3 regions of the Bacillus sp. C-3-6 genome follow, and region 3 is predicted to be linked to each of the others. Evidence: riboswitches for the same ligand, from Rfam matches in the RefSeq annotation. Region 3 holds a riboswitch; each other region holds the start of a gene.
The links. A riboswitch is a leader RNA that binds a small molecule or an ion and turns the genes downstream of it on or off. The one in region 3 is predicted to bind thiamine pyrophosphate.
Positions count from the first base shown of each region.

Region 1 (8,279 bases), 720 kb from region 3:
AATAACGAAGATACTGGTTTCCCGTTCGTGTCATGGGTGTTCGTTCCGATTCAAAGTTTCCAGATTGCGATTTTTTCTAGTAAAGACCGGTGTATTTGGCCAATTGTGCTTCGTTCTCAAAGCGTTCAATTTGTCCAACTTCCGCAATGATTCCCGCGGCGTATACGACTCCAATGCCTGGAACACTTGTTAAATATCTCGCTTCTGGAATGGCTTAGAATAAAGCAGTAATGCTTTTTTCTATCTCTTTGATTTGTTTTTTCAATGTTTGAATCAATCGTGCATAAGTGGCTAATACAACGTCCACAGAGTCTTGAACGACCTTACCTAGTCGGTAGGAGTCACGTATGGCTTTCTTGATGGTTTTCGCTAAATCTTCCGGGTCGCTAAAGCGTCCTTTCCCCTTTTTCTGAAGAAGAGTAGCGAGTGCTTCTAGATCCATTTCTGCGATTTCATCCAACGAAAGGGAATCTGAGAGTATTTCCATCATCGTCGCACCAAAAACAGGGATATTTAACTCTTTCGATAACGTATTACATTTGTAGTAAAGGTTCTTCAGAAAGTGTTGCTTACATTCTGTTTGCTGGTGAACGAGTTGATATCTAGATCGTGTTAAACGTTGAAGGGCAACGTATTTTTCCTCCTTGATAAGAAACTTATTATACCGTCCGATTCGTAAAAAATCGGCAATACGGAAAGCATCTATTTTATCGGTCTTATCTTCTTCGAAGAGTTTTTTATACCGATGGATGGCTTTTGGATTTTGTACGACCACTTCCACGTCTAAAGCCCTCAAATCCTTATCTTCCGTTAGGAACATGGAAGGATGGAAACTATAGACGGAAGTAGATTCCATGCCAATGACAATTTTTTTATAGTTGTACAACTGGTGAAAATGGAGAACATCCTCCTTAATGGCGTTGGCACCATTCACATCGTTTGAAAGACAAATTTCTTTCAAAACAGTGTCATGACTGTCAAGAAAACATACATCAAGTTTTTCAGAGCTTACATCAATAGCTACGAATAATCTCAAAGAAAGGACCTCCTTTCTTTGAATAGTATTTGGAATGAGCTTGGATACTGTGGAATCTCCCTAGAGTCCAAAACATAGCCACAACCTCGCGTATGAGTATTCAATGATTGCCTTCATCTAAGCTGTCCTCCCACCACTATGAGAGGTAAGTGAAGGAAACCGATACAGCTTGTGCGTATGCAGTGCATTTTGGTCTGGGTCACAGTCTTTTAACGTGGTCGAACTACAGGAGGAGTAAGCATATTCCCGATGGATCCATTTCCACACTTCCATTATCTGGAGAAATCCCCCAGTATCCAAGACTAAATTTTACCCATACATCATTTTTTTGATGTAGCTCTTGAAGATAAAAACTATTTAATTTTCAAGGAACAGTTATTAACTTAAAACTTATTATACGAGGAGGGTGTATCATGAAAAAAATATGCTTTGTATTAATTGTCGACGCTGGTATAAATTATGGTTCAATATTTTCTCTACCATTTTTAAGGAATCAGAATGATTTGAAGGAATATTTTTCTAAGTATTATGATGTTTCAATTAATTATATCAGGGATAAAAACTCAGTTGACTATTTGGTAGTTCCCAAACCGTGTCCAGCTTTTGATAATGAAAATAATCTTCCAATAATTGAAGTACCAGCAATCTTATTTATGGAAAAGAATTTTGAAAAAATAAAGACTTATATAGACAATTATTTTTCTAATAACTCATAAAGAAAATAAAAGTACAGTAAAAAGAAGTCCGATAAAAAACGAGTGGTGTAGAATATTTCTATTAATCATTCGTTTTTTATTATATTTACATATATTTTTTAAAAGAGGATTATAGACGTTCTGAAAAAAATTAATTATAACAAGAACAGTGTTCGTGCTACTATCTACGGTTATTTTTTGTACTAAGTACCCCTTTAACTAACAAGACAACAAAAAATAATTAACGTATTAAGGAAAAATGTTACAATAAATGTAAGATCTTTTTCTTTGAGTTTTAGCACTGAATAATAAAGGTAGTTAAATCACTAAATGGAGGAGCAGGTCAATTTTGTTCCTTGTATAGTAAATTGTTACCTATCTCTATTGCAGGTTGTATGGCAGGTAGCAGTTGTAGCGAAATGCAGCAGAGACAAAGGCTCTTTGTCAAACGGGACTGATGAATGTATTTGGCAAGTAAAAAATGGTTCTTTCCGGAGTTAGTTGAAAAGTCTCATTCTCTCCAAAAGTAGAATCTTTGTCCGCAATGTGGAGAATTTGTATCGACCATACATAATTCTTTTAATAAGCTTTAACTTGTTTATGCTCCCTTCGGCAAGACCATTATTATTCTCATAAGTTACCGCATTTCTGACAGCTTCAATATCCCCGGCTAATCCATTCGTAAAGCTCTTAAACTCTTGTATATTAGTATTCTTCATTTTCTCAATACAATGGTCGAAATTCTCAATACTCTTTGTGGTGAAGATGTTTTTAAACTCCCATGTTAAGTCATAAACTATTTTTACAATAGGGTGTTCTTCGTAATTATTGTTGGTATTATGAGGTATGTTCAAGCATATTATTTAACGTGGATGATTCCATAAAGAGAAAAAGAAATAACCTTTGCATTTTTCAGATTATCGTGTATGATGGGAAAGTATTGAAAATTAAATCAGTGATAAACTAGGGGTGCCTAACGTATGCGTAGGCTGAGAGAGAAGCGCGTGATCTTCTTAACCCTTTGGACCTGATCTGGCTCGTACCAGCGTAGGGAAGTTAACGGCTTTACATAATGATGTCTTTTATGAGCCAGGTCCTTATTTTTTTATGGACCTGGCTCTTTTTATTTTGGCATGCGCTGGCCATATCTCGTCCTTGTCACGAACAGGGGAGGCAACAAAGGTTATGAAACAGTCTGTTTCAGCTGAGCAAATTGAATTGAAATCGAGTTTACCAGGGAGTAAGAAAGTATATGTGGATGGACCACGCGCAGGCATGAAAGTGCCGATGCGTGAGATTGAACAAAGCGAAACGAACGGCATCCCAAATCCTCCAGTCCGTGTGTATGATACGAGCGGTCCTTATACGGATCCGGCGTATAAAGTGGAGCTGGAAAAGGGAATTCCAACGCCGCGTCATTCTTGGATTCTGGGGCGTGGTGATGTAGAAGCATACGAAGGGCGTGAAGTGAAACCAGAGGATGACGGTGTGAAAGTGGCTTCGAAACATACACCTGTTTTCCCGCAGATGGATCGCAAGCCACTTAGAGCAAAGCAAGGTGCAAACGTTACGCAAATGCACTATGCACGTAATGGCATTATTACGTCTGAGATGGAGTATGTTGCGATTCGTGAAGGGGTAGAGCCGGAGTTTGTTCGTAAGGAAATCGCAGAAGGCCGCGCTATTTTACCAGCGAATATTAATCATCCAGAAGCTGAACCGATGATCATCGGGCGTAATTTCCATGTGAAGGTAAACGCGAATATCGGAAACTCAGCTGTATCTTCTTCGATTGCAGAAGAAGTAGAGAAGATGACATGGGCAACGCGCTGGGGTGCAGATACGATTATGGATTTATCTACAGGTAAAAATATTCATACGACGCGTGAGTGGATTATTCGTAACGCGCCTGTACCAGTTGGAACTGTACCGATTTATCAAGCGCTGGAAAAAGTAAACGGAATTGCAGAAGATTTAACGTGGGAAGTATATCGTGATACGTTAATTGAGCAGGCGGAGCAAGGCGTTGATTACTTTACAATTCACGCTGGTGTATTGCTTCGTTACATTCCAATCACGGCAAAGCGTACGACAGGTATCGTTTCGCGCGGTGGTTCGATTATGGCGCAGTGGTGTCTATTCCATCATAAAGAAAACTTCCTATATACTCACTTTGAAGAGATTTGTGAAATTATGAAGCAGTACGATGTTTCGTTCTCTCTTGGAGATGGATTACGTCCAGGGTCTATTGCAGATGCAAATGACGAAGCACAGTTTTCTGAGCTTGAAACACTTGGCGAATTAACCAAAATTGCTTGGAAACATGATGTGCAAGTTATGATTGAAGGACCTGGACACGTACCGATGCACTTAATTAAAGAGAATATGGAGAAAGAGCTTGATATTTGTCAGGGCGCGCCGTTTTACACACTTGGGCCGCTAACGACAGATATTGCACCAGGTTATGACCATATTACATCGGCAATTGGAGCTGCGATGATCGGTTGGTTTGGAACGGCGATGCTTTGTTATGTAACGCCGAAAGAACATTTAGGTTTACCGAATAAAGATGATGTACGCACGGGTGTTATTACGTACAAAATTGCAGCGCATGCGGCTGATCTTGCGAAAGGACATAAAACGGCTCATCAGCGTGATGATGCACTTTCAAAAGCACGCTTCGAATTCCGTTGGCGCGATCAATTTAATTTATCTTTAGATCCTGAACGTGCGATGGAATATCATGATGAAACGTTGCCGGCAGAAGGGGCAAAGACAGCTCACTTCTGTTCAATGTGTGGACCGAAGTTTTGTAGTATGAGAATTTCACATGATATCCGTGAATATGCAAAAGAAAATGATTTAGAAACGACAGAAGCAATTGAAAAAGGAATGAAAGAGAAAGCAGAAGAATTTAAAGAAGCTGGTAGTCATTTATATCAATAACACGTTACACCTCTTTACTTGATTGATCACACTGTAGTACCTAACTTTATTATAGAAGAAGCCCCATTTGCTAAGACGGTAGCAAATGGGGCTTCTGTTGTTTATCCCGCTATTTGTGGGCAGTAAGACCCCCACCTCAAAATTCAGCGGAAGCAAAGAAGTTAGGTCGGGGTCGGGCTGCCCGTAAAAGCCCGATTGGTTAAGGCTAATAATCAGTGGGGGATGAACAAAACCCCCACTGATTAAAGTTTCACTTTATAAGGCGAAGAAGAGATGTACCCAGTAGAATAAGAGGAATAATGTGACGACTGTTGTGAGAGGAATAACGATAAGGGATACACTTAAATAGTCTTTCCATTTTACTTTAATTTTGTTTTGTTTCAGAATATACATCCAAATGAGGGAAGCTAGTGTACCAATTGGTAATAATAGTGAACCGATGTCACTACCAATAATGTTTGCGAGGTAGATAGTTTTTAATGTGACTGGGTCTAGTCCCATTTCGGTTAATGTGATTGTACCAATCATAAGTGCAGGATGGTTATTGAAGACGTTAGAGAGGAGGGAGACGAGTCCACCCATTGCAAAGCTAGCATAGAGTAGATGTTGACTTACAACTGGTTCAAGCCAATTTACGAGCGCCGCTGTTAATCCTGCATTGTGAAGCCCGTAAATAATGACGTACATAGAGAAAGCGAAAATTAAAATGTGCCACGGTGTCTTTTTCAAGATATCGACAGGGTTTGTTCGTAAGTAGTACCATCTCCAAATGAGAAGAACGAGTGAACCAAGTACAGCAACAATTTCGATTGGAATGGATAAGAAGGATGCAACGAATAAAAGGCAGCGCATAAGGAAGACGAAACCTAATACTTTTAACATGAATCTTGTACGCTTTTGTTTCGTATCAACAGAATTATTTCCTTTTAGTGGATGGAAGTTTTTCGTGAAGAAAATTTCTTCAATATCATATGAAGAAACAGGTAATTTTTTCGGAAGTTTTTTCTTCAAAACTGTATACATAAGCCATGACATAAATAATAAGCCTAATGTTGCAGGTACAAACATCATAGCAGTATGCATATAAAGAGTCATATGGACGATGTTTAATGCGATTAAATTTACGATATTACTTACACCAATTGGTGCACTAGATGCCGTAGCGATTAAAGCACCACTTAATAAATAAGGAATTTGCTGATGAGGTTTTAATTGAAGATTTTTTAGAAGAAGAATTAAAATGGGAGTTGTAATTAAAATACTACCGTCGTTATTAAATAAAAGAGTCATAAGAAAACATAATAATTGAATATACCAGTATAAGCGGCGCCCAGAACCCTTTGCTAAATTTGCTAGTTTCGCTGCGGACCAATGGAAGAAGCCGAAGCTTTCTAATATAACTGCCATAACAATAGTTGCTAATATTGTTATGGAGGCACCGCCAATTTTACTTATAATATCCATGATGTCTGGTTTTGATACAAGTCCAGTAATTATGATGATACCAGCTCCGATTGCTGCTGGCCATGCCTCATTTAAACCACGAGGCCGCCAAAAGATAACAATCATCGTTAAGAAGAATACAATAATAGTAATCCATATTTCAATGCTCATATTTTGCCTACCTTTCTATTTTCCCTTGAACAGATGTAGCTTGTCTCAAGTTTATATTGGTAGTATATTCAGCAAAAAATAAGAAGAACTAGACGTATAACGAGATGAAGCGAATATGTGTTTTTCAAGCTAAAGGACAAGTGTCACGAATAGTGAAATAACTATTATGAGAGGAGTCTATAAATTGATTGGGTAGTAAATGAGATTTATATCGGCGATTATTGAAATATATCGGCGTAACTCAAAATATATCAGCGATCATTGAAATATATCGGCGCAACTCAAAATATATCAGCGATTTTTAAAATATATCGACTTATCGACAAAACATGACAAAAGGAGCCCATCCCAAAATACCTTTTGGAACAGACCCCAATGCTATATTATTTTTCCTTCAAAAAAGTACGATCCTTCAAGAATAAATTCCAGAAGAAAATAAATCCTGGTAATAAAATTGCAATCCCAATTGCGTATAGAATGAGCAGTGCATAGAACGTTTCTGTCGTTGTAAAGCTTGTAAATACAGTTACGTCAGGATAAATAATATAAGGTAAATGCGCGACGCCGTAAGCGTAGCTTGCAAATGCATATTGAGCGACGACAGCTAAAACGGCAATGCGAGGATATCCTAGTGTATTGTACTTTTTGTTTGTCCACCAAAGGGACGAGTATCCGATAACGAATAAAACAATAGAAACTGTAAACCACGGGAATTGCTTTATTAATCCTTGCATAAGCCAATGTGTTTCAGGATCCATTACAACGAGGGCGATGATCGCCGTAACGAGCGTTGCAGGACCAAGGATGATGGCATTTCTTCTATAAATTCTATACGTATCTTCTGAACTTTGTTCTCTCGCAAAATCAGCAAGAAAGAGAGAGGAGAGAAATAGTTCAGACGTTATTCCGAAGAGCATATAGCAATAGATAACCGGGCTAGAAAGAAGTTTTCCATACAGGAGTACTTCTTTCCCTTCAGACATTGTAATATAGGCTCCTTCTGTAACGGGTAAAACGGTAATTAATAGTGCTGGAATTAAGAGACCAGTAATACCTGAAATAACCCGAAGAAGGTACTGATATTTCGGCAAGGAGTAAGCAAATACCATAAATGTACTACGTACTGCAACGAGCACTAAAATTAACATAACTGGTACGAACATTACTGTCGCAAGAGTAAAGGCTGCTTTCGGAAAGAAGCCGAGAAATGCGACAACGACGAAGACGAGAAACGTATTTGTTACTTCCCAAGTTGGTGATAAGTACCGATTCGCAAGTTTAGCAGCGAGCGTTGGATGTTTTGCGTATACCATGCCCCAAAAACCAGCGCCAAAATCGATGGACCCTAATATACTGTATACGAAAATAAGGGCCCATAAGATGATGATTGCAATACTTTCCTCATGCATGAGAATCGCCTCCTTGGTGTTGTAAATCATTCTTTAATGGATGTCTTCTAAAGAATGTCCGTAGAACAATGACTGTTAAAATAGCGAGTCCAACATATAAAATGATGAACAAAACAAATAAAGGACCGACGAAATCGGCGCGTGTAGATGCATCGACGGTACGTTGCATACCATAAATTGTCCATGGTTGACGACCGCTACAACTGAAAATCCAGCCGAATTCAATACCGAGCATCATAATTGGTCCGCATGCAGCAGCCCCCCAAAGTAGCCACTTTGGTAGTTCTGTTCCCTTTTTTCGGTAAACGAAGTACCAATATAAGAGCGCAATTGCTGCAACTGCAAAGGTAAACGCAGCAGTGCCGACCATTAAGTTGAATAGTGTATGTGTATAAAATGGTGGCCATGTTTCTTGTGGGAATTCCTTTAAACCTTTTACGACAGTGCTAGGGTCTAGTCCCACTAATAAGCTAAGCATGTTTGGAATTTCAAGTGCGTAGTTTAGTTCAAGTGTATTAGGATCCACAACTCCGCCAATGGATAGCGGTGCGTGTGATGTCGTTTCAAATAAAGCTTCAG
Region 1 covers NZ_CM137247.1:4,935,606-4,943,884, reverse strand. The annotation lists partial or broken gene ACW0JX_RS25510 (transposase) at 1-148, opposite strand, end outside; gene ACW0JX_RS25505 (IS110 family transposase) at 215-1,036, opposite strand; gene ACW0JX_RS25500 (hypothetical protein) at 1,450-1,752, shown strand; gene ACW0JX_RS25495 (transposase) at 2,229-2,498, opposite strand; partial or broken gene ACW0JX_RS25490 (L-lactate permease) at 2,544-2,615, shown strand; TPP riboswitch at 2,687-2,802, shown strand; gene thiC (phosphomethylpyrimidine synthase ThiC) at 2,917-4,677, shown strand; gene ACW0JX_RS25480 (arsenic transporter) at 4,933-6,291, opposite strand; gene ACW0JX_RS25475 (cytochrome d ubiquinol oxidase subunit II) at 6,675-7,700, opposite strand; gene cydA (cytochrome ubiquinol oxidase subunit I) at 7,693-8,279, opposite strand, start outside.
Region 1: linked by a shared signal. The riboswitch ahead of thiC (phosphomethylpyrimidine synthase ThiC) and the one ahead of thiM (hydroxyethylthiazole kinase) in region 3 are both predicted to bind thiamine pyrophosphate.

Region 2 (8,279 bases), 1.1 Mb from region 3:
TCATCTTTTGCTCTGCATTTTGTTTTTCTTCTAATGCACGACGCGCAAGATCTAAGTTATTAGCTTGAACAGCCATATGAGCTTGCTCTTCACGTTTTTTCACAAGTGCTTCTTGCTCTTCAAATAATATTTTGAATTTCTTCTCAAGTGCGATTTGAGCTGCTACACTTTTCTCAGCTTCTTGTACATCCGCTTGCATATCGCGTAAATATTGATCCGTCATCTTAACTGGATCTTCCGCTTTTTCAATTAACGAGTACACATTCGACATTGTTAAATCTCTTAATCGTTTAAATACAGACATCTAAATTCCTCCTATGATATACCTCATATTTCAAATTCACTACTTGGAAAACTGAAAAATCTCCCTTTACAGTAAAGAATATTCATTTTTACAGCCTATGTGTTTATTATAACAAAACTAATATGTCCTTACATGTTATTTCCAAAATACATCCATTATAATATGACATTCTATATACAATATTGCATTTCTAATATATTCTCATTATCCCTCTTTGAAATTAACTTACTTTTGTGCAATTTCACTAAATTACATAAGTGTAATGTTACTGTAAGCTAACTCGATAGTTGCATTCCGATATTTCTTATACACTAATACCAGAAGCAACAAACAAGCTTCTTCACATGTAAGCACTAATACAAAAATTGTATTTACTATAAAACATATAAAAGGAGAAATCATCATGAAAAAATTAGTAGGAATCGGATTAGCAGCAGCAATTTCATTTGGAGCATTATCAGGTTGTTCTTTATTAGGAGAGAAAGCGAACGGTTTTGTACTGTACGGCTCAGAAGAACAAGTTCAACAAATTACAGATAAAAACAAAAAAGAAGTGAAAGAAAAAGACTTCTATAAAATGAAAATGACAACATTAGATGGTAAAAAAGTTCTTGTAATGGATAAGAAAACTGGTGAAGAACTAGTGAAAAAAGAGTTACTTAGCAAAGTTGATGAAAAAGACAACACGAAATCACTTGATAAATTACCAGCTGTAACAACAGAACAAGGTGTATTATTCGCAAAAGAGAAAGTAGAAAATGCTACACTTGATGGAGCGAAATTAAAATATGAAGGCAACACAATTATCGGAAGTGGCCGTGCATATACAGATATGTATGCGATTGTTGATGACGCAACTTACAGCAATGTAAAAGGTGATGAAAAATCTGTAGGTGTATTAAAATTTGATAAAGACCCGAGTAAAGAATTCCCTGGTTACAAAGGCGTAGAAGCTTCTCAACTTGTAAAAATTAAAAAGTAAAAAGTAAAACAAAAAAGCTTTGCGAAATTTCGCAAAGCTTTTTTCTATTTATTATGAGCAATTTGCTCCATATCCGGGCTACAAGTTTGCGACTGACATGACTTATTTAAAGAACATGCCGCGCATTTTCCTTTTTTACTTCTCTTTACAAAATTAACTAACGTATATGCTGCATAACCAAAAATGATAGCTCCAATTATAATATTGACCATCATCACAATACATCTCCTTCTAGAATCCGAGTAGGGATCCAACTTGGTATATAATGAGCGTTAATACATAAGCAACTACGAGTGGATACACGACTGAGAAAATCGTCCATTTCGCTGATCCTGTTTCACGTTTAATAACAGCTACGGTCGCTAAACACGGAACATATAATAAAATAAAGAACATAAATGCATAAGCTGATAATGCTGTATAATGTGCTCCCATTACATTTCCAAGCACATCTTCTTTAACCGCATAAATAATTGCCATTGTAGAAACGACAACTTCTTTCGCTAAAAATCCTGTTAAAAGGGATGCCGCAGCTTGCCACGTTCCAAAGCCGAGCGGTGCAAATAATGGTGCGATAAATCCACCAATCATCGCTAAGTAGCTATCTCCCATATCAACGCCAAATCCTGATGGACCTGCATAATTTAATAACCAAATAACAACCGAACCACCAAAGATGAATGTACCAGCTTTACGAACAAATCCCTTTCCTTTCTCCCACGTGCTCAGCCATAACGTTTTCGCTTGTGGCACACGATAAGGCGGTAGCTCAATTACGAAAATAGATTTTTCTGCTTTCAAAATCGTAAGAGACATAATTTTTGTAACTAATAACGCAAGAACAATACCTGCGACATATAAAGAAAATACAACAGTCGCCTGACTATTAGGGAAGAATACGCCCGCAAATAATGCATATACAGGTAATCGTGCTGAACAAGACATAAACGGTGTTACTAAAATTGTAAGTAAGCGCTCTTTCTCCTGTTCAATCGTTCTCGCTGCCATAATACCCGGAACGTTACATCCAAAACCGATAATCATCGGAATAAAAGCTTTACCGTTTAAGCCAAAGAACTCCATAATTCTATCCATAACAACTGCAATTCGCGCCATATATCCTGAGTCTTCTAATAATGAAATGAAAAAGAATAGTGCAAAGATTTGTGGTACGAATACTAATACAGCACCAACACCGGCAATAATACCTTCTGTAACGAGTGCTTGAATAAAATCAGAAGCTCCAATACTTGTAAGTCCAGCCGTCACCCAATCCGTAAGCTGACCACCAAAAAACTCATCTAACATATCCGATAAAGGTGTACCAATCCACGTAAACGTAACCTGAAAAATAAAAAACATAACTGCTAAAAAGATTGGAAGTCCTAAAATTTTATGTGTAATTAATCTATCAATTTTTTCTGAAAAAGGAATTTTTCCTTCTTTCTCATGCTTCATAACATTTGTTTTTAACTTTTCAATATACGCTTCACGAGTTTTGTAAATGTGCTCTTCTAACGTACAATCAAGTTTTCCTTCTAAGCGAGATCGAATGGCTATGAGTTCCTTATAAATTGGTAATGCTTTCATTTCTTTTTCTACTACTTCGTTATTGCTTAAAAATTGAAGTGCTAACCATCTCGGATGCTCATAATTCGCTGTCTCTAAAAGAGCAATTACTTCTCCAATTCCTTCATCCATTTGTACACCATATGAAATAAGGAATGGCTTTTTCTCCTTTTTGTCATTTTCTTTAAGAGTCGCAAGTAGTTCTTCACAACCTTTTCCACTTCTTGCAACGACAGGAACGACTGTTACACCTAATAGTTCTGATAATCGTTTTACATCAATGACAATTCCTCTTTGCTTCGCCACATCAACCATATTTAAACCAATTGAGACCGGCTTACCAAATTCAAGTAATTGCAACGTTAAATGCATATTTCTCTCAAACTGCGAAGAATCTACAATATTTAACATATGATTAAATTCTTCTGTTAATAGAAAGTTTGTTACAACACCTTCATCACGTGAAACTGGATTTAAATCATACACACCTGGTAAATCAATTAATGTTCCTTGTCTATCTTTTAATTTACCAACCTTTTTTTCTACTGTTACACCGCTCCAGTTTCCTACGTATTCATAAGAACCAGTAAGTGCATTAAATAATGATGTCTTCCCTGTATTCGGATTCCCTAGCAAAGCTACCTTATTCACGCTAATTCCACCTTTATCATTTTCGCGTCACAATGACGAATACTAATTAACTGTCCACGACACTCCAATGTACAAGGACCTTTGAACATCGCTTTCTGTTTCAAGCGAAGTTCGCTTCCTTCCGCAAGACCGAAAGCAGCTAGTCTACGCTTTAATAGCTGATCTAAAGACTGAATACTTTTTACTAACACTTTCTCTCCAATTTTAATATCTACTAAGCTCATAACCTTCCCCCTCAGAAGAGAATGATAATTATTTTCAAAAAAATTATACCACACCCAATTTCTCTTGTACTATACCCTTTTGCTTCATATTTATTAACATTTCGCTACAATTCTATTTCAATTATTGTCATACAGCATTTGTTTGCCATTCTCATCCATTTCGCTTACAATAAACAATAGCAAATAAAGAATCTCGTTATCACTGGGGGAGCCATGCCGCTGAGAGGGAACACTTCGTTCCGACCCTTCGAACCTGTTAGTTAATGCTAACGCAGGGATTGTGCAAACGTCCGAAATACATACCTCATTTTTATTTACGTATTTCGTATCCTCCTATGATATCTATTCTTTTTTGTACAACTTGGATTTAGGGGGAGACAACATGCGTAACACCAATTTACAAGCGATGATCGAATCTGCTATTCTTGCAGCCTTCGCCTTGGTCATCGACATTTTACCACTTTCAATCAAAATATCAGCAACAGGCGGTTCCATTTCATTTGCTATGATTCCTATTTTTATTATCGCATACCGCTGGGGCTTCAAAATGGCTTTCTTAGGAGGCTTAATTTGGGGATTATTACAAATTGTCGTAGGCGATGCCATTATCGTCACACCAATTCAAGTATTAATTGAATACTTTGTTGCTTTCGCATTCATTGGATTTGCTGGTTTATTCTACCGTCCAATTCAAAAGGCGCTTTTAGCGTCAAATGAAACTAGCGAAGAACAATCAAATTTAGGTAGCCGTAAAGACAAACCTTCATCAAAACCAAACCAAGGAAAGAAAGTAATTGGATACATTATCGTCGCTACTTTTATCGGTAGTCTAGCTCGTTACTTCTGTCACTTTATCGCTGGTATCATTTTCTGGGGACAATATGCACCAAAAGGCCAATCGGCTTTCCTATATTCTTTAATATTTAACGGTAGTACAATGATTGGTTCCTATATTCTATGTACCGTTTTACTTATATTTTTATTTATCACTTCACCACGCTTATTCAAAAGCATCAGTGCTTATCAAATGAATACACAAAAAAAGGGCGCTTAATGAGCGCTCTTTTTTCATATCGTAATATTAATTAAAAATACAATAAATGCGCAAAAGAAAATAAATACCATTATACTTAGCCAATTGCTATGCACGGTTCATCGACTCCTTACATAACCTCATATTCTAAACAAATTATACTGATTAAAAATAAAGATTAGGTAAAGATAATATGAAAATAATTTAAAAAAACGTAGATTATATTTTCTACGCTTTTTTCGGTAAATAGAAATAAAATAACACACCATCTTCTGTATTTCCTGCCCCATATTCAGTATCATGTAGTTCTAAAATATTCTTTGAAATGGCAAGCCCAAGCCCCGTCCCACCTTGTGAACGCTGACGAGCTGTATCCACTCGATAAAAACGATCCCAAATTTTATCTAATTGTTCTTCTTCAATGTGAGTACCTTTATTTTCAATGCACACTTTTATACGATCCTTCTCATCTATTGTAGAAATAATAATATCTTCTTTATTTGGTGTATAACGTATGGCATTCGTAATGAAATTCACGATGACTTGTTCAATCCGGCCTTGATTTGCAATCACTTCAAATGAACATATATTTTTATGAACACGAAGCTCTTTTTTCTCTATTTCCACAGATAGATGTTCACATATGTCTTCAATTACTGTATCAATATAAAACGAATCCTTTTTCATTTTATATGTACCAGATTCAAATTTAGCTAACTCAAGCATATCCAAAATTAACGTATCCATTTTGTCTACTTCTCTCTCCATCGCCTGAAAATAATAATCCTTTTTATGCTCAGCTACCCCGTCTTTTAAAATAGAAATACAGCTTTTCATAATACTTAGCGGTGTTTTTAATTCATGTGAAACACCAGAAATGAATTCTTTTCGCGTCTTTTCTAACTTTCTTTCCTTTTCAATATCTTCTTCTAACTGCCCAATATGCGAATGGAGTTTATTTGATAGCACATTAATATTTTTCGATAAATCTCCAATTTCATCTTTTGAAGTAATCGGTATTTTTTCTGTAAAATCTAATTGTGCTATTTTCTTCGTCGTATCATTTATTTTTAATAATGGTTTTGCAATTTGTTTTGAATAATAAAACGAAGCTAAAAAAATAAGAACGACTACAAATGCAATGATATAGATGTAATAATCTTGCACCATTTGTACAGCTTCATCTACGGGCTGTAAAGAAGCCATCGCATAAATATATGTTACTGATCCATCTTTTTCTTTTATTGGTTTCATTAATAATTTATATTTTATATCATTCTTTTCATAGTCCATTGTCTTTGTTGAATACTCTATTTGATTACTCTCTTTTAGTAATACATCCGTTTGAAATTCTTTTATACTATCCAAAAATAAAGTATTTTTATAAATTGGATTTACGGGGCCTTTTACATCTGGAAACTGTACTTTCGTAACACGCCCTCCTATGTAAACATCTGGTTCTGGGGCAGCTTGCTCCTGAACGGCTGGCCTCTTCTCCTTAACAACTTGTTCCCCGGTTGCTTTCTTTTTCTCCTCATATAATTTTCTCATTTTCTCATTAAATGCTTTTTCTAGCGGTTTATTAGATCCGCTTAAATTCTGTTTAGATAAAGAAAAAGAGAATGGAATAAAACTATCTTCTTTTCTCACTCCAGAAAAATAAATTTCTTGCCCTAAAAAATGCTCTGATAATTTATTATCAATCTCCTCTATATTGACGAGATTACCTAAGGGAATTTTGAATATTTGTTGTCCAAAGCTCTTTTGTTGCCTACGATCTATCGTTACTTCAAAATAAAAATCATCTGCATGTTTTAAATTCCCGTTCTTATCTAATGTCGTAATCCACGTATTATTTTCTCTTAAAAAGTCTTGCTCTAGTTTCTGAATTTCTTCTGCATTTCCTGCATGATTTAAATAGTTCTTCCCAAAGGAATTTAAATTCACTTTAATATCTTCCACTTTTCGATTCGCATAATATTGTTTAAAAAATATCGTTTGTCCAATAAATATCGTCGCTAAAATCAACATGCACAATGCTGTTGTAAGAGTAAATAATTTTAGTACAATTCCATTCCTCATACATTGCCCTCAAATTTATAACCTGTGCGTACTACAGTTGTAATGTACTTTGCTTTCTCTCCTAATTTATTTCTTAAATTACGAATATGACTATTAACCGTTCGATCATCACCAGCAAATTCATATCCCCAAATTCTTGAAATGAGTTGCTCTCGCGTTAAAACGATTCCTTGATTTTTCATGAAATACGCTAATATTTCAAATTCTGTATGCGTTAAATTAATATCAGTTCGATTTACCGTAACAGTGCGTGACGGAAAATGAACGTGAATATCGTGGATTGATAATGTATCATCTTCATTCTCTAAAAGTTGCTTTGTCACTTTTCTGCTTTCTAACAACCTTTTCGCTCTTGCTAATAAAATTGGCGGACTATACGGCTTCGTCACATAGTCATTTGCCCCAAGTTCAAAACCAAGTAGCGTATCGTCTTCATCTACGCGCGCCGTTAGCATAATAATAGGCACCTCGGACGTCTTTCGAATCCTTCGGCAAACAGACCATCCATCGAGTTCTGGCAACATAATATCTAAAATAACTAAATCAACCTCTTCTTCTTCAAATACAACTAAAGCCTCTTTCCCGTCCCTCGCTTCAAACACTACATATTGCTCACTTAAAAAATAATCTTTTAATATTTCACGTAATATGTCTTCATCTTCAACAATTAAAATGTTTTTTGACATAACTGATATATCCCCCTCCCGTTTTCAGAAACTATAATTTCACTTTGAATAACTGCCAGTTAACGTCGCCTCGATAATATATCTATCTGGTGCATCCCCTATATAATCAAATGGGTAACAAGTTGTCAGTGTTAATATCGGTTCTTCTTTTTTTATAATAACAGTACGATCATCCGCATGAGTAATCCATGTCTTTTGAATTTCATATGTGTACGTTTTATTATCATACTCTAAAACAAGAGTATCCTTTTCTTTCAACTCTCCTAAATCTGTAAATACAGTATCTCGGTGTCCACTCAGTACAGTATGTCCTCCTCCAGATGGGGTTGTCGTTAAATCACTAACAAACATACCAACTCCTTTTTTCAAAGTCGTATCATCCGCTCCCCAATATATAGAAAACTTCTTCTTTATTTTCGGTATGTTTAACATCGCTACCTTTTCACCTTCTTTATGTTCTGTTTGAGAAGAAGGCACTTGAGAAGTTACAGGTGTTTCATGAGAAAGTTGAGTATCTTGTATATTTTTAAGGCTCTTTATTTCTTCTTTCGTTAATTCTTGAGCAGAGCTTTTTCCTTTATACCATTCCACAGCGTAATAGGATCCCATGAATAGCCCAATAGCCATCAATATGATACCGATATAATTGAGTAACTTCATTCTTCATCCCTCCATGCAAAAAATGGTAGGAGTAACCTACCATTTTTAATATATGAAATTATTCCATTCTTTATAGGAAAATATTTTA
Region 2 covers NZ_CM137247.1:4,552,845-4,561,123, forward strand. The annotation lists gene ACW0JX_RS23435 (PspA/IM30 family protein) at 1-304, opposite strand, end outside; gene ACW0JX_RS23440 (lipoprotein BA_5634 family protein) at 708-1,286, shown strand; gene ACW0JX_RS23445 (FeoB-associated Cys-rich membrane protein) at 1,331-1,501, opposite strand; gene feoB (ferrous iron transport protein B) at 1,518-3,506, opposite strand; gene ACW0JX_RS23455 (FeoA family protein) at 3,503-3,730, opposite strand; TPP riboswitch at 3,925-4,026, shown strand; gene thiT (energy-coupled thiamine transporter ThiT) at 4,113-4,784, shown strand; gene ACW0JX_RS23465 (sensor histidine kinase) at 4,992-6,845, opposite strand; gene ACW0JX_RS23470 (response regulator transcription factor) at 6,842-7,531, opposite strand; gene ACW0JX_RS23475 (class D sortase) at 7,571-8,191, opposite strand.
Region 2: linked by a shared signal. The riboswitch ahead of thiT (energy-coupled thiamine transporter ThiT) and the one ahead of thiM (hydroxyethylthiazole kinase) in region 3 are both predicted to bind thiamine pyrophosphate.

Region 3 (8,279 bases):
GAAAACTCGCATTCAAGAGATTGAAACGGAGCTGTCTGACTTAGTTGAGGCTGCGAAAGTTGAAGACAGCGATGAAGCCAATGCTTTAGGCGAAACCTTGAATGAAGCTAGTGAAGCTTTTGAAAACAAATCAATCAAGGATGAGTTGAAAAAGGCGAGCAAGGGAACAGTTGAATATAACCTACTGAAAAAAGTTGAGAAGTTATTTGCAGATAAATCAGAGCTTAGCAAAGCCGTGAAAGCTGATGAAAAAGCGCTCAAAGAAGCCGTGCAAGAACGTATCTTAACTTTAACAAACGAAGAAATCGATAACTTGATGTATGAAAAATGGTTCGGCAACACAGCGGACGCTATGGTTGGTTTGATAGAGATACCGCTAAAAACAGAATTGAACACGCTGCAAATGTTGCACAATCGTTATGCCGATACTTTGTCGGAGATTGAAGAAGAAAGTCGTGGCTTGGAATCAGCGTTTGAAGCATTGATGAGTGAATTGGTGGTGAGATAATGACGGAACAAACAAATTTAGTGCCAAAAAGGCGATTTAAGGAGTTTCACAACACTCACACTTGGGAACAGCATAAGTTTTCTGAACTTGTGAGTCGAGTTTCTACTTCTAGCGAGGAAGAAGGTCTCCCTCGAGTAGAATTCGAAGATATTATTTCAGGGCTAGGAAAACTTAATAAAGATATTTTTCAAAAAGAAAGTGACAAAAAAGGGGTTAAATTTAAAACGGGAGATATTCTTTTTGGGAAGTTGCGTCCATATCTTAAAAATTGGTTGATGCCTGATTTTAAAGGAATTGCAGTAGGAGACTTTTGGGTTTTTCGTCCAAATGATACAGATAATAAATTTATATATTCATTAATCCAAAGTAATAAGTATCAAACAGTTGCAAATTTATCTACTGGAACAAAAATGCCTCGTTCAGACTGGGGAATTGTTTCGAATACAGAATTTACAGTACCTTTCAGTGTTGAAGAGCAGACTAAAATCGGTAACTTCTTTGCACAATTAGATTACCTCATCACCCTTCAACAGCGTAAGTTAGAAAAGACGAATGCGTTAAAATCTGCTTATCTTTCTGAAATGTTTCCCGCTGAAGGTGAGCGTGAGCCAAAACGGAGATTTGCCGGATTTACGGACGATTGGGAACAGCGTACAATTGGAGAGTTTGGTTCTTTCTATTATGGGAAAAGCGCTCCAAAGTGGTCGGTAACATCAGATTCAACAACGCCATGTGTAAGGTATGGAGAACTTTATACAAAACACAAAGAAAAAATTGATACGATATATTCTTTTACAAATATTCCAAAGGAAAACTTGAAGTTTAGTACCGGTAAAGAAGTGCTCGTCCCTCGGGTAGGTGAGGATCCATTAGACTTTGCCAATTGCAGTTGGCTCAGCATTCCTGAAGTTGCAATCGGAGAAATGATTTCAGTTTATAACACGAAACAAAATCCGTTATTTACAGCATATATGTTCAATGCACTTTTCAAATACGAATTTGCAAAACGTGTCGAGGGTGGAAATGTGTCGAATTTATATTACGCATATTTAGAAAACATTCCTGTTTCATATCCAAGTCTAGAAGAACAGGACAAGATAGCCTCTTTCTTTGATAACTTGAGTACCCTCATCGCTGTTCAACAGCGTAAATTAGAAAAACTACAAAATATAAAAAAAGCATACCTAAATGAGATGTTTGTTTAGAGGGGAGCGAGCGTAAGTCATGAGCAATGTACCAAAAAGTGCGGCAGAGAAAACTTTTCAAGAGAATTTTGTTAAAGAACTAAAAAAATATAAATGGGAAGCGCCTGATTTTTTAGACGGCAATAAGCAAAAAGTAACCGTTACTGACTTGGTTACTCACTGGCGTGGTGAACTCAATCGTATTAATGCTGACCAGCTTGAAGGTGTGGAATTGACGGATAACGAGTTCCGTCAAGTTATGGCAAAAGTCAATCGAATCAGCAACAGCTACGAAGCAGCGAAAATTTTAGCCATTGAAGAATCAAAGGGCAAGATTGATGGCATTTACCGTGATGATAATCCCAAAATCACGAGAAAACAAATCACGTTGACAATTTTCAAAAAAGCCGAAGTGCGTGGCGGGGATTCAAGCTATAGAATTGCTAGAGAAGTACAGACAGCAAATAACAACCGTTTTGATATTGTCTTACTTATCAACGGCTTGCCTTTAATCAATATCGAGCAAAAACGCACGGACAAAACGCTAGACGAGGCATTTGGACAGTTTATGCGCTACTATCGTGACGGCGAATACAGTAATAACTTCATGGCTTTTTCGCAGATGATGGTCATCACTTCTGAAATTGCCACTCGATATTTCGCTACTCCAAAAACAGCAGGAGATTTTAACCCTAGTTTCGTCTTTCATTGGTCGGATAAAGAAAATAATGTTGTAAACGCTTGGGAAAAAGTGATTGAGCAATTCTTGATGATTCCAATGGCACATCAGATGGTCGGAGATTACTTAGTTATTGATGAAGCTCGTGATGAGGAAAATAGACGACATATGTTAATGCGTCCATATCAAGTCCACGCTTTACAAGCGGTTGAAGGGGCAGCATTTGGTTGGGACAATGATGAAAAATTATCTCACGGCGGTTTTGTTTGGCACACTACTGGTTCGGGGAAAACTATTACGAGTTTCAAGACGGCTTTGTTTTTATCGACTAGAGTAGGATTTGATAAAGTCGTCTTCCTTGTTGATAGACGTGAGCTGGACAATCGTACCAGTGAAAACTTCAAAGCATACGCAGCTTACGAGTCCGTTTCCGTTGATGATACGAAACATACCTATCAGCTAAAAAAGATACTCAAGTCAGCTAAAAACGGAATTGTAGTAACGACAACATTCAAACTGAATTCTTTAGTTAAGGAACTGGAAGAAGCTCACGATGATAGTTTAGTAGATAAGAAAATCGTTTTTATCATCGATGAAGCTCACCGTACGACAATGGGACAGATGATGGGAACCATTAAGAGCTATTTCAAGAAAAATGGACTCTTCTACGGCTTTACTGGAACACCTTTATTTGATGAAAATAAGATCAAAGGAAAGGTCAATGAAAAAAGCGAAGTCATTAATACGACTGAAAAATTATTTGGACCTAAGTTACATCAATATACGATTGATGAGGCGATTGCGGATAAAAATGTATTAGGTTTTCACGTTGATTATATCAACACTGGAGAATTCAAGAGTTATGATGATTTAAGAGAGCAACTAGCTGAGAAAATTAAGGTAGAACACCCTGAATTAACTGACAGAGACATTGAGCGCCAAGTTCAAGAGATGTCAGAAGCTGACCTTGAAAAGCAAGCTAAAAAACGAGAATTGTTTAAATACCAAGATGAAACGCATATCCCACGTGTAGTTGAAGAAATTCTGAGTAACTGGGAATCACAATCACAAGGTAGAGAATTTAATGCCATTTTGACAGTTGCCTATAAAAATCGTGTGATTGCTTATTATGATGAATTTAAGAAACAACTGACAGATCGTGGAGAAAAGTTGAATGTGGCTATGACGTTTAGTTTCGGCAATGAAAATGATCCTACGCCACTAGACCCTAAAATTGTCAAAGGTATGTTTAAGGACTACGCTGCATTTACTGGTATTGAGTTTGTTGCTGGTGATAAAAAACACGGCGAGGACGCTTACTTTGAAGATGTCGTGGAACGTGCTACTCGAGGCGGTAGTGGACGAAACCCTAAGAATATAGACCTCGTGATTGTGGCAGACCAACTGCTGACAGGTTATGACTCTAAGCGTCTTAATACGCTTTATGTTGACCGTTCACTTGAACTTCAAGGTTTGATTCAAGCCTATTCACGAACAAATCGTGTGTTTGGCTCAAATAAAGAGTTTGGAACGATTATCAACTTCCAATATCCACGGCTTACCGAGCAAATCGTAGATCAAGCTTTGAAGCTGTATGGAAGCGGTGGTAAGAGCAGTAAGGCAATTGTTGATACCTATGAAACTGCTGTAAAGAAATTAGCAATAAAAGTTACTGAAATGATTCCGACTTTACCTGACCCTACTGAATGGCAGACAATTGAACATGATGAGAAGAAAAAAGAAGCATTTATACTTGCTTTTAAAGATGCTGCTGAGCAGTTGAATTTGGTAGAACAATACTATGAATTTAAGTGGGATGATATAACTTTTGGTATTGATGAGCATACTTGGTTACAGTATGTTGGTGCGTATAAAAACTTAACTTGGAAGCCAGGAACTCCACCTCCGCCGACACCAATTAATACGCTTGTTGGAAAAACTAAGTTAGCGGGAACACAAGTAATCGATGCGAATCATATTCTTAGTTTAATTGGTTCAAAAGTTACCTCACCGAACGGCGTGCAAAAGGTGGATAATGAAACACTCCGTATTATTTATGAACAAATTCAAGAGTTGAGTAACATGGGGGAATATGAGCAAGCACAGTTATTGAAAGAATTTGTGGATACTGAGCTTGTGCCTGGTAACTTATCGAGCGGTTTGGAATTTGATGAGGCATTCGAAATTTGGAAAGCAAGTAAGCTACAGAATACGGTTATTAATTTTTCTTCGGAGTGGGGTCTAGATAGTGAATTACTTGGAAAATCAGTGAATTCATATTCTATTTCACAGTCTGATGTTGTTCCTTACATCACTGAACTCATTAGTAGTGTTGATTTTAGTAAGGCAACCAATCAAACGGCTGGCAATTTGTTAAGGCATAATATGACACTAACTATCAAACTTCCAGAGTGGATTGCTGAAATTAAGCAAAAATATAGTTAACTTGATGATGGCTTTGAAGTGCCTGTGAAAACGAAGAATAACCAGTAGAAACAGAATATGTTTGATTATAAGAGTCGAGGATATACATTCCTTGGCTCTTAACTATGGGTTGAGTAGTTACGAATATTTTATATAAGAGGGGACGGATTGAGGAGGGAAAATATAATATTTTAATGTATGAAACAACAATTACAACCAGAATTATTTGGGTGTAATTCATACAAGTCTTATAAATACTAGTAAAATTAATTTCACCCTAGCTATTGACAGGATACAATTGGCAACGGCCGCAATTTAACTGGGCATTAAAGCGAGTTGTTAAAGCGCGAGTTGCATTAAGACCGATATACCAGTCAGCTTCTGAACGTGCAACTGCTGAAGCGTATAAATTGTCATAGGCTTTACCTGGTTTTAAATTTGCAAAACCATTTTTAATTGCTTTATCGGTTACAGAAGAAATCCATAAACGTTTGATTGGTTTATTTAGCTTAACTTTATCGATAATCCAGCGTGCGACTAATTCCCCTTCACGTCCAGCGTCTGTTGCTACAATAATTTCATTTACATCTTTTCTAAGTAGCTGACTTTTTACAGCATTAAATTGTTTACCAGTTTGTTTAATAACCGTTAATTTCAAACGCTCAGGTAGCATCGGTAAATCTTCTAAATTCCACTTTTTATATTTCACATCATAACTTTCTGGATCTGCTAATGTAACGAGATGACCTAAAGCCCAAGTTACAATATATTTATTACCCTCAAGATAGCCGTTTCCTTTTTTATCACACTTCAGTACACGAGCAATATCTCGTGCAACGGAAGGTTTTTCAGCGATTACAACGCTTTTTGACATATTAAAAACATCCTTTCAAATTTCCATACGTTAACTATAGCATACATCTTCTTGAGATTCAGTTTCGCTCCATATTTGATCGGTTTTTAATGGAGGGAACAAAATCCCAACTAATTAAAGTTTCACTTTATCAGTTGCTTCTATATTAAATAGAAAAAGTAAAGAACTTGTTATTTTACTAGAATAAGAGTAGACTTTGAAGTAGATGAATAAGAAACACATGGGAGTTTGTGGATACAAACTGAGAGTATGGCTACTAGTCCGTCATTGACCATTTGAACCTGTTGGATAATGCCAGCGTAGGGAGAGTGTAAAAGCACATATTCAGGCACTTTGCGTACGCGCAAAGTGTCTTTTTGTGTATCTCCCATCATTATAGTTAGGAGATGAAAAGGATGAATATGAAAGAAATTAGTAAAGTAGTGGATTTGGTGAGAGAATCTAATCCGCTCGTTCATAATATTACAAATGTTGTTGTAACAAATTTTACTGCTAACGGTTTGTTGGCACTTGGGGCATCGCCTGTAATGGCGTATGCAAAAGAAGAAGTAGCAGAAATGGCTAGCATTGCTGGAGCGTTAGTATTAAATATGGGAACACTTCGTCCTGAGGAAGTAGAAGTGATGTTACTTGCTGGTAAATCAGCAAATGTGAACAATGTGCCAGTACTATTTGATCCAGTTGGTGCAGGAGCAACTTCGTATCGAACAGAAGTTGCGAGACATATTCCAGCCGAAATAGATTTAGCAATTATCCGCGGCAATGCGGCTGAAATAGCAAACGTTATTAATGAGAAATGGGAAATTAAAGGGGTAGACGCTGGTACTGGAAATGGCAATGTTGTAAGTATTGCAAGGCAGGCAGCAGACGAACTAAATACAGTTGCGGTCATTACTGGAAAAGAAGATGTTGTTACAGATGGAGAGAGAACTATTGTTATTCGAAACGGTCACCCTATTTTAACGAAAGTTACGGGAACAGGTTGTTTACTAACTTCTGTAATAGGAGCATTTGTAGCAGTAGAAAAAGATTATGTAAAAGCAGCAGTAGCCGCATTAACGTTTTATGGTGTAGCTGCGGAACTGGCAGCTGTTAAAACAGTAGAAAAAGGGCCTGGTAGTTTCCAAATTGAATTTTTAAATCAGTTAGCGAATACTACTGCTGGTGATATTGAGAAGTATGGAAAGATTGAGGAGTTAGAGTAAGGGGGATGAAACACATGATGCGCATTGAAACAAAGAAGATGTCTAAGTTATTACAAGTGTATTTTATTATGGGAAGTAATAACTGCACGAGGGATCCTTTAGCTGTATTGAAAGAAGCATTAGATGGTGGAGTGACACTTTTTCAGTTTCGCGAGAAGGGGGAAGGTTCTTTAATCGGAGGAGATAGAGTGCGCTTTGCAAAAGAATTGCAGACGCTTTGTAAGGAATATAGTGTTCCTTTCATTGTAAATGATGATGTAGAATTAGCCATTGAATTAGATGCAGATGGTGTTCATGTAGGACAAGATGATGAAGGAATTACATCTGTTCGTGAAAAAATGGGAGATAAAATTATCGGTGTATCTGCTCATACAATTGAAGAAGCACGCTTTGCAATCGAAAACGGAGCAGATTATTTAGGCGTTGGACCTATTTTCCCAACGAGTACGAAAAAAGATACGAAAGCTGTTCAAGGAACGAAAGGATTAGCTTATTTTAGAGAACAAGGAATTACAGTGCCAATCGTTGGTATTGGTGGGATTACAATTGAAAATACAGCGGCAGTTATAGAAGCGGGTGCGGACGGTGTTTCAGTTATTTCAGCAATTAGTTTAGCTGAATCTACGTATGAAAGTACGAGAAAATTAGCTGAAGAAGTAAAGAGAAGTTTGTAGAAAAGGACATGTAGTATTTTAAGTGCTACATCGAGAAGTAGACTGCCCAAAAAATTTAAACAAACGTTTGATTAAAAAAGCACAAACCTTTTTAAATAAAGGTTTGTGCTTTTTCTTTAAAACATAATTGAAATTAAGAGCATTCCAATTCCGATAGAAGTAAATGTTGCAATTAAGCCTGGAATCATAAAGCTATGATTTAATACGTATTTACCAATACCTGTTGTACCGGTACGGTCAAAGTTAATAGCAGCAACGATTGTTCCATAGTTCGGAATGAAGAAATATCCATTTACTGCAGGGAACATCGCAATCAGTAGCGCTGGTGGAATACCAAGGGATAGTCCAAGTGGCATTAAGGCACGTACTGTTGCTGCTTGGCTGTACAGTAAAATAGATAGAATGAATAGCGCGATGGCAAATAGCCAAGGTGCACTTGTTACTAAATGCTGAATGGATCCTTGAATCATATTTAAGTTTCCATTAAAGAAAGTATCTCCCATCCAAGCGATACCGAAAATAGCAACAACTGCTGTTGCCCCTGCTTTAAAGACGTTACCAGACACAATGCTTTCTACATTTGGTTTACAGAAAATAATAATAAGAGCCGCGATAGTTAACATAACCATCTCAATTGTGTTCGGCATGGAAAGACGGGCTAACTTCCCATCAACTATCCATCCTGGACGAAGTGCTTCAAATGAACCAAGAAGTACAACAAGGAAGGTTCC
Region 3 covers NZ_CM137247.1:430,325-438,603, forward strand. The annotation lists gene ACW0JX_RS02220 (type I restriction-modification system subunit M) at 1-508, shown strand, start outside; gene ACW0JX_RS02225 (restriction endonuclease subunit S) at 508-1,713, shown strand; gene ACW0JX_RS02230 (type I restriction endonuclease subunit R, EcoR124 family) at 1,733-4,816, shown strand; partial or broken gene topB (DNA topoisomerase III) at 5,094-5,669, opposite strand; TPP riboswitch at 5,880-5,992, shown strand; gene thiM (hydroxyethylthiazole kinase) at 6,065-6,874, shown strand; gene thiE (thiamine phosphate synthase) at 6,889-7,548, shown strand; gene ACW0JX_RS02250 (anaerobic C4-dicarboxylate transporter family protein) at 7,665-8,279, opposite strand, start outside.